3 regions of the Jejuibacter calystegiae genome follow, and region 2 is predicted to be linked to each of the others. Evidence: predicted binding sites of a transcription regulator. Region 2 holds the regulator's gene; each other region holds the start of a gene.

What was found. The regulator sigma-54, encoded in region 2, starts transcription at its own class of promoters, with help from an activator protein. The targets are predictions, from matches to a motif close to GTTGGCACANNTTTCGCTNT.
Region 1: FEM41_RS12060 (pyridoxal-phosphate-dependent aminotransferase family protein) is a predicted target of sigma-54. The motif match lies at 1,462-1,481, and genes of this name have one in related genera.
Region 3: glnA (glutamate--ammonia ligase) is a predicted target of sigma-54. The motif match lies at 1,880-1,899, and genes of this name have one in related genera.

The regions. Positions count from the first base shown of each region.
Region 1 covers NZ_CP040428.1:2,630,698-2,633,978, forward strand. The annotation lists gene FEM41_RS12050 (gamma-glutamyltransferase family protein) at 1-328, opposite strand, end outside; gene hpxU (MurR/RpiR family transcriptional regulator HpxU) at 479-1,318, shown strand; gene FEM41_RS12060 (pyridoxal-phosphate-dependent aminotransferase family protein) at 1,542-2,777, shown strand; gene hpxK (allantoate amidohydrolase) at 2,774-3,281, shown strand, end outside.
Region 2 covers NZ_CP040428.1:621,017-624,297, reverse strand. The annotation lists gene ptsN (PTS IIA-like nitrogen regulatory protein PtsN) at 2-487, opposite strand; gene hpf (ribosome hibernation promoting factor) at 563-850, opposite strand; gene rpoN (RNA polymerase factor sigma-54) at 873-2,306, opposite strand; gene lptB (LPS export ABC transporter ATP-binding protein) at 2,388-3,113, opposite strand; gene lptA (lipopolysaccharide ABC transporter substrate-binding protein LptA) at 3,120-3,281, opposite strand, start outside.
Region 3 covers NZ_CP040428.1:1,155,254-1,158,534, reverse strand. The annotation lists gene glnL (nitrogen regulation protein NR(II)) at 1-155, opposite strand, end outside; gene glnA (glutamate--ammonia ligase) at 381-1,790, opposite strand; gene typA (ribosome-dependent GTPase TypA) at 2,148-3,281, shown strand, end outside.

The sequences.
Region 1 (3,281 bases), 2.0 Mb from region 2:
AGCCGCTAACGGTTCCGGCCACGGTCAGGGCCGCTTGCGGGCCGCGCTGGGGGATTTGAGCCAGCCCTGCATAGGCATCAGGAGTCGCCAGCGAACCGGCGGCGCCGCTGGCGTCAATGGCGATGGGCTCGCCCTCTGGCGGCACAATCAGCCAGAAGCCGTCGCCGCCCAGGCCGTTCATATGGGGATAGACCACGGCGATGCTGGCCGCGGCACTGACCATCGCCTCAATGGCGCTTCCGCCGTCGCGCAGCACGGCAAGCGCGCTCTGGCTTGCCAGATGGTGTGGCGTCACGACCATGCCGTGGGGCGCCATATTGCTCTGCATCGTTGCTCCTTATCGTTTGATGGAATTCAAACATACACGCCTGCAAAAGCTATTCCACAATTGAGACAAACGTCTCAGCGCAGAATTTTTATCATCTGGCACGGGTTTTGACTGTACGATAACGGTGAAACAAAAGTTACAGGAGTCGTAATGAAGCAACTGGATGAACGCCTGAAAAGCCAGTACAGCACTCTGTCGCCGCAGGAACAGCGGGTCGCCGACTTTATTTTTGACCATTTCGACGATCTGATTAGCTATAACAGCGCCGAACTGGCAAGGCTAAGCGGCGTATCCAAGGCCACCGTCAGCCGCCTGTTTAAGCGCCTGGGCTATGACAAATACCGGGAGATGCGCGAAGAGCTGCGCACCCTGCGCCAGAGCGGCATGCCCCTGACCGATAATCGCGATGCCGTGCAGGGCAACACCCTGCTGGCGCGCCATTACAAGCAGGAGATGGCGAACCTGACCCGCTGGGCCAGTGAGCTGGATGCCGATCAGTTTTCCGGCGCCATTGCCGGGCTGGCAGAGGCCCGTCGTATTCTGATTATCGGACTGCGTAACTCGTGGCCTGCGGCGTTGCACCTGCGTCAGCAGCTATTGCAGACCCGTGGGCAGGTACAGTTACTGCCCCAGCCGGGCCAGACCTTAAGCGAAGAGCTGGTGGATGCCGCGCCCGACGATCTGGTGGTGATGGTGGCGTTTCGCCGCCGTCCGCGCATTGTGCGTCCGCTACTGGAGCAGCTACAGAAGGCGCAAGTGCCGGTGTTGCTGATATGCGAACCTCAGGCCCAGAGCCTGTTTCCGTTGGCCCGCTGGCGACTTTGCGCGCCGCTGGACAGCGTTTCGGCCTACGACAGCTATGCCTGCGCCAACAGTCTGATCAACCTGCTGGCTAACGCACTGCTGCATGAAATGCTGAGCAGCGGCCGCCAGCGGATTCACCAGATTGCCGATCTTTACCAGAAGCTGGACGAACTGGAACAGCGATAATGGTGCGCCACGGCGGTGCCTTGCACACTTGCGGTGCAATTTTATGATGCCGGTTTGCGTGATAAACAGACCGGCATTATCCGATTTCTGATTGTTATTCATGAATTACCGGGAAAAACTGGCGGTGGTTTGGACTATCCTGATGTGGCACATTAGTTGCAATATCTGCCAGTAAAGAACCTTTCGTTTCATTACGGTGAACCCGACATAAAAGGAACCCCTCATGGACATCACGCAATTTCCGCAACTCAATCCGCCCCAGCGTCTGCTGATGGGGCCGGGGCCGATCAATGCCGACCCCCGGGTACTGCGCGCTATGTCGAGCCAGTTGATAGGTCAGTACGATCCGGCCATGACCCACTATATGAATGAGGTGATGGCGCTGTATCGCGGCGTATTCCGCACGGAAAACCGCTGGACGCTGCTGGTGGACGGCACCTCCCGGGCAGGGATCGAAGCTATTTTAACCTCGGCGATTCGCCCGGGGGATAAGGTGTTGGTGCCGGTCTTTGGCCGCTTCGGCCACCTGCTGTGTGAAATTGCCCGCCGCTGCCGCGCCGAGGTGCATACCATCGAGGTGCCCTGGGGGCAGGTATTCACGCCGGATGCCATTGAGGACGCCATTAAGCGGGTGCGTCCGCGGCTGCTGCTGACGGTACAGGGCGATACCTCCACCACTATGCTCCAGCCTCTGGATCAACTGGGTGAGATCTGCCGTCGCTACGGCGTGCTGTTCTACACCGATGCCACCGCAAGCCTGGGAGGCAATCCGCTGGAAACCGACGCCTGGGGGCTGGATGCCGTGTCCGCCGGAATGCAGAAGTGCCTGGGCGGCCCTTCCGGCACATCTCCCATTACTCTGAGTCCGGCCATGGAGGAGGTGATTCGTCGCCGTAAGTGCGTGGAAGCCGGGATCCGCACCGACGCCCACCAGGACGGTGATGACGAGATGATCTACAGCAACTACTTCGATCTCGGCATGATCATGGACTACTGGGGGCCGGAGCGGCTGAACCACCATACTGAAGCCACCAGCGCGCTGTTTGCCGCCCGCGAGTGTGCACGCCTGATTCTGCAGGAAGGGCTGGATAACGGCATCGCTCGCCATAAGCTGCACGGCGATGCCCTGCTGAAAGGGGTGCGGGCCATGGGGCTGGAAACGTTCGGAGATCTGACCCACAAGATGAACAACGTGCTCGGCGTGGTGATTCCCCAGAGCGTTAACGGCGACCAGGTGCGCGCTCTGATGCTGGACGATTTCGGAATTGAGATCGGCACCTCTTTTGGTCCGCTGCACGGCAAGGTGTGGCGCATAGGCACCATGGGCTATAACGCCCGTAAGGCCTGCGTGATGACCACCCTGAGCGCCCTGGAATCGGTCCTCAATCATCTGAAATTTACCACGCCTCAGGGAGCCGGGCTCCAGGCGGCATGGGACCACTACGGGAGTCAGGCATGAGTGAAACGACCATTGCCGCCAGCGCGTCTCAACTGGCCGCAGCCCGGGTGATGGAGCGGGCCGACCACCTGGCGGATATCAGCGAAACGCCCCGGGGGTTGACCCGGATCTATCTTTCGCCCGAGCATCTACGGGCCAATGCCCTGGTGGGGCACTGGATGGAGCAGGCGGGCATGCGGGTCTGGCAGGACAGCGTCGGCAATATCTGCGGGCGCTATGAAGGGGAACAGGCGGGAGCGCCTGCGCTGCTGCTGGGCTCGCATCTGGATACGGTACGCGATGCCGGACGTTACGACGGCATGCTGGGCGTACTAACGGCCATCGAAGTCGTACAGGCGCTGCACGATCGGGGCAGGCGATTACCGATGGCGGTAGAGATTGTCGGTTTTGGCGACGAAGAGGGCACCCGCTTCGGCATTACGCTACTGGGCAGCCGGGGCCTTACCGGCGACTGGCCGTCGGAATGGCTTCAGCAGCAGGATGCACAGGGCATTAGCGTGGCCC
Region 2 (3,281 bases):
ATTATTCAACATCCAGGTTTTCTTCAGTGATGATCTGATAAAGCTCTTCATCGCTTTGCGCCGCTCGCAGCCGACGGCAGATAGTTTTGTCCGCCAGCCGTTTCGCTACCAGAGACAGCGTATGCAGATGCGTTTTGGTCTGGTCCGCCGGCACCAGCAGCGCGAACAGCAGATCCACCGGCTGATTATCGATAGCATCGAAGGCGATGGGGGTCTCCAGCTTAATAAAGACGCCCACGGCGCGTTCGGTATCCTCTTCCAGCTTACCGTGGGGGATGGCGATACCGTTACCGATACCGGTACTCCCCATTTTCTCCCGGGTCAGTACAGCCTCAAACACGAGCTGGGGAGCCAGCCCCAGCTGTTTGGCAGCCAGCTCGCTGACTACCTCCAGCGCCCGCTTTTTACTCTGGCACGGGACGCCGCTTCGGGTACACTCCTGGTTAAGGACATTGCTCAGTTGCAGCGCTAAATCATTGTTCATCATAATTTCACCTAAGCCTTCTGCGGGAACGGCCCGCCGCAATGGCGAGCCGCACGGGTCACAGAAACGCCCGGACAATTAGTGTTGTTTCAGTTTATCTTTATGTTTGGTTAACTGCCGCGCCAGCTTGTCGATCAGGCCATCAATGGCCGCGTACATATCCTGAGCTTCCGCGCTGGCGTGCAGCTCTCCGCCGTTGACGTGCAGCGTCGCTTCCGCGACGTGGGAAACCTTTTCCACTTTCAACACAATATAGACCTGATTGATCCTATCAAAATACTGCTCCAGCTTGGCGAATTTTGGATTGATAAAATCGCGCAATGCATCGGTGATTTCGACGTTTTGTCCAGTGATGTTGAGCTGCATAGTGTCTTCCTTATCTGTTGAGTCAGACCAGTTGTTTACGCTGGTTAGACGGAGGAATCGATAAAGACTCTCGGTACTTCGCAACGGTTCGGCGCGCCACCATAATCCCCTGGTCGGAGAGCATGGCGGTGAGCTTACTGTCGCTCAGTGGCTTGGCGGGATTCTCCGCAGCGATTAATTTCTTCACCAACGCCCGGATAGCCGTAGAGGAGGCTTCGCCGCCGCCTTCGGTGCTCACGTGGCTGGAGAAGAAATACTTGAGCTCAAAAATACCTCCTGGACTCTGGAGGTATTTTTGAGTGGTGACGCGTGAGATGGTGGATTCGTGCATATCAACGGCCTGGGCGATATCGGCCAGCACCATGGGTTTCATATGCTCTTCACCATGTTCGAAAAAGGCCTGCTGCTGTTCCACAATACAGCGGCTGACGCGTAGCAGGGTGTCGTTACGGCTCTCCAGACTCTTAATCAGCCACTTCGCTTCCTGCAGATTACTGCGGATAAACTGGCTGTCGCTGTCGTTACGGGCGCTGGTCCCCATGGCCGCATACTGCTGATTAATCTTCAGGCGCGGAATACTGTCGCCGTTAAGTTCCACAACCCAGCGTCCCTGGTGCTTACGGACCAGCACGTCAGGGATAACGTATTCCGGCTCGCTGGTCTGAATCGACTGGCCTGGGCGTGGATCGAGGGACTGAATCAGCCCGACGGATTCTTTCAGCACCTCCTCTTTAAGGCGCGTAACGCGCATCAGCGAGCGAAAATCATGATTGGCCAGCAGATCGAGATGATCGTTGACGATCTGATGCGCCTCATTCAGGCGCGGGGTTTCGGGCGCGAACTGAGAAAGCTGGATCAACAGACATTCCCGCAAATCGCGGGCAGCCACGCCAACCGGATCGAAGCGCTGAATGCGCTTGAGTACCGCCTCTACCTCTTCCTGGGTCACCTCTTCATCGCCCATGCCGTCCAGAATGTCCTGGACCGTGATGGTGAGGTAGCCGGTGTCGTCGACGGCGTCGACAATAGAGGTCGCGATGGCGATATCGGTGTCGGAGAAAGGAGTTAGCTCAACCTGCCACATCAGGTAGTCCTGAAGGGACTGGGTGGTTTCGCCCTGGTAGATGGGCAGTTCGTCGTCGACATAGTCAGTGCCGGTACCGGAGGGAGTGCCTGCGGTATAGATCTCGTCCCAGCTGGCATCAAGCGGCAGCTCTTCGGGCATGGAGTCTTGTTCCAGCGCATCCCGGCTATCGAGCGTTTCGCTGTCGCTGCTTTCGGTGGTCGCGACTTCGTCAAGGGGGTCGCTCTGTTCAAGCAGGGGATTGCTTTCCAGCGCCTGGTTAAGCTCCTGCTGGAGTTCCAGCGTGGAGAGCTGCAGCAGGCGGATGGCCTGTTGCAGCTGGGGCGTCATGGCAAGCTGTTGGCTCAGCTTTAATTGCAAACCTTGCTTCATGTTCAGAACAAGCTACCTCAGGTCAATGTTTCGATGAAACCGCGCACTCATAGGGGCGTGCGGCGTCCAGTCCTTACCCTATCAGAGTCTGAACTCTTCCCCAAGATACACGCGTTTCACCTGGTCGTCCTTGAGGATCTCATCAGGCGTACCATGGGCAATCAGGTGCCCCTGGCTGACGATATAAGCGCGTTCGCAGACGGCCAGCGTCTCGCGAACGTTATGGTCGGTGATCAGGACGCCAAGACCGCTGTCGCGCAGGTGTTCGATAATGCGTTTGATGTCGATAACCGAGATGGGATCGACCCCTGCGAAGGGCTCATCCAGCAGGATAAATTTGGGATTAGCCGCCAGCGCGCGGGCGATTTCGACCCGTCGACGTTCCCCACCGGAGAGGGATTGACCCAGGTTATCGCGCAGGTGCTCGATGTGGAACTCTTCCATCAGCTCGTTGGCGCGATCGGTACGCTGTTCCGCCGACAGATCGTCGCGAATTTGCAGCACCGCCATCAGGTTGTCGAAGACGCTCAGGCGCCGAAAAATGGACGCTTCCTGAGGCAGATAGCCGATGCCGCGGCGGGCGCGGGCGTGCAGCGGCAGCAGACTGATGTCTTCATCGTCGATGATGATATTACCGGCATCGCGCGGGACGATGCCCACCACCATGTAGAAGGTTGTGGTCTTACCGGCGCCGTTAGGGCCAAGCAGACCGACGATTTCGCCGGACTCCACGGTCAGGCTGACATCTTCTACCACCTTTCGGCCCTTATAGGCCTTGGCGAGGTTCTTTGCAGTGAGTGTTGCCATACGAAATTAGTTACTCTTCTGACCGGAATTGTTTTTATCCTGAAGCTGTGACGGTACCAGAACGGTTGTCACGCGTTTGCCTTTCTCACTGGAAGCCTGCATTTTCTGCTCTTTTACGAGATAGGTGATCTTATCGCCCTTGATGTTGCTGTCGAGCTGCTCCAGGTA
Region 3 (3,281 bases), 530 kb from region 2:
AGCGGCGCACCGAACAGCTTGCGCGAACTCTGCGCCAGCAACTGCTGGGCGGCGGGATTTGCATAGTGTACGGCAAGTTCGTCATCCACCAGCAGAATGCTGTTCATCAGCGAATTCAGGATAAGCCCTGCATCGGGCTGTGTGCCATTTGCCATTATTAGCCCCCTTCCAGCTATTGCACTATTTTAGTGCATACTGGTGTTCGCTTCATTAATAGCCTGGCCCCGGGCGGTATTCTTTGCCGCTACACAGGGTACTAATGAACCGTACACGCAGGTACATGGGAGAAAAAAGCCCATCAGAGATGGGCTAAACGTTTCCACGGCAACAAAAAAATCGTCTGCTGCGCCCAAAAGATGGCAGGCGCAGTCAGTAACATCTTAAACGCTGTAATACAGTTCGAATTCAACCGGGTGCGGCGTCATGCGAACGCGGTCGTTCTCTTCAAGACGCAGGGCGATGTAGGCATCGATAGCGTCGTTGGTGAACACGCCGCCTGCCGTCAGGAACTCGCGATCGGCATCCAGGGCTTCCAGCGCTTCTTCCAGAGAACCGGCAACCTGCGGGATCTCTTTAGCTTCTTCCGGCGGCAGGTCGTACAGGTTTTTATCCATCGCTTCACCCGGGTGGATCTTGTTCTTGATACCGTCAAGACCGGCCATCAGCAGGGCGGCGAAAGCCAGGTACGGGTTGGCAGCCGGATCCGGGAAGCGCACTTCGATACGGCGAGCCTTCGGAGAAGTGACGACCGGGATACGGATAGAGGCGGAACGGTTACGGGCAGAGTAAGCCAGCATGACCGGCGCTTCATAGCCAGGCACCAGACGCTTGTAAGAGTTGGTGGTTGGGTTGGCCAGGGCGTTAATGGCTTTCGCGTGCTTGATCACACCGCCAATGTAGTAGAGCGCCATTTCGGACAGACCGGCATATTTGTCACCGGCGAACAGGTTGTTGCCGTCTTTCGACAGGGACATGTGGCAGTGCATACCGGAACCGTTATCACCGAACATCGGCTTGGGCATAAAGGTTGCGGTTTTGCCGAAGCGGTGAGCGACGTTGTGGACCACATACTTATAGATCTGAATTTCGTCCGCTTTCTTGGTCATGGTGTTGAAGCGGGTTGCCACTTCGTTCTGACCTGCGGTCGCGACTTCGTGGTGATGCGCTTCAACCACCAGACCCATCTCTTCCATGGTCATACACATCACGGAACGGATGTCCTGAGCGGAATCTACCGGCGGAACCGGGAAATAGCCGCCTTTCACACCCGGACGGTGGCCTTTGTTGCCGCCTTCGTATTTGGTGGAAGAGTTCCAGGCGCCTTCGATATCGTCGATGGCGACGTGAGAGCCGGAAATGGAACTACCGAAACGGATGTCGTCGAACAGGAAGAATTCCGGCTCCGGCCCGAACAGCACAGTGTCGGCAAGACCGGTGGCGCGCAGGTAGTCTTCAGCGCGCTTGGCGATAGAACGCGGGTCGCGATCGTAGCCCTGCAGCGTGCCCGGCTCCAGAATATCGCAGCGGATAAGCAGCGTCGGCTCTTCATAAAACGGGTCGATCACGGCGGTTGACGGGTCCGGCATCAGTACCATGTCGGATTCGTTAATGCCTTTCCAGCCACCAATCGAGGAACCGTCGAACATTTTGCCTTCTTCAAAGAAGTCCTGGTCCACCTGATGGGAAGGAATGGTGACGTGCTGTTCTTTTCCTTTAGTATCGGTAAAGCGCAAATCGACAAACTTTATTTCGTGCTCACTCAGCAGCGTCATAACGTGTTCTGCGGACATAGGTAACTCTCCCGGATTTGTCATTGTCGTCGTGGTACAACTTTTGTTTAAAGTGGCTTTTCGCCTTGTACAGGCTCTTTATAGATAAAAAAGCGAAAAGCGTGCCAACTTTCACATCGCCCCAAAAAGGCGCTATGATGCGCACCGCAGTGAAAAGGGCTGCACCACACTGAACATTATGCACTATAATGGTGCACCCAGAGGATGTCAGGGCACCAAAATGGTGCGAACCTCTCTTTTTCTCTCTCCGTGAAAACGATCACAGACACCAAAAGAAAAAGGTTTCCTGCGATCTGTTCAGTCCTCCGATTAATCCGTGTACAATAACGCGCTATTTCTAATGCCTGAGGCAAAGTTGTGATCGAAAATCTGCGTAACATCGCCATTATTGCGCACGTTGACCATGGGAAAACCACCCTGGTTGACAAGCTGCTGCAACAATCTGGCACCTTCGGTGAGCGTAATGAGCTTACCGAGCGAGTCATGGACTCCAACGATCTGGAAAAAGAGCGTGGGATTACCATCCTCGCGAAAAATACGGCTATTAACTGGCGCGACTACCGCATCAACATCGTTGATACCCCGGGGCACGCCGACTTCGGTGGTGAAGTAGAACGCGTAATGTCGATGGTTGACTCTGTTCTGCTGCTTGTCGACGCAATGGATGGCCCGATGCCGCAGACCCGTTTCGTGACCGAGAAGGCATTCGCCAACGGGCTGAAGCCGATCGTGGTCATCAACAAAGTTGACCGTCCCGGCGCGCGTCCGGACTGGGTTGTCGATCAGGTGTTCGACCTGTTCGTTAACCTGGGCGCTACCGATGAGCAGCTGGACTTCCCCATCGTTTACGCTTCTGCGCTGAACGGTATCGCCGGTCTGGACCATGAAGACATGGCCGACGATATGACCCCGCTGTTCGAAACTATCGTTAAGCACGTGGAAGCGCCGAACGTTGACCTGAACGGTCCGTTCCAGATGCAGATCTCCCAGCTGGACTACAACAGCTACGTGGGCGTTATCGGCATTGGTCGTATCAAGCGCGGCGTGGTGAAGCCGAACCAGCAGGTCACCATCATCGATACGGAAGGTAAACGCCGTAACGGTAAGGTGAGCCAGGTTCTGGGCCACATGGGTCTGCAGCGTATCGAGTCTGCTTCTGCCGAAGCGGGTGATATCATCGCTATCACCGGTCTGGGCGAGCTGAACATCTCCGATACCCTGTGCGATCCGGGTACCGTTGAAGCGCTGCCGCCGCTCTCCGTTGATGAGCCGACCGTTTCCATGTACTTCTGCGTTAACACCTCGCCGTTCTGCGGCAAAGAGGGTAAATACGTCACTTCGCGTCAGATTCTGGACCGCCTGAACAAAGAGCTGGTTCACAACGTGGCGCTGCGCGTAGAAGAAACCGAAGACCCGGATGCTTTCCGCGTTTCCGGCCGTGGTGAACTGCACCTGTCAGTTCTTATCGAGAACATGCGTCGTGAAGGTTTC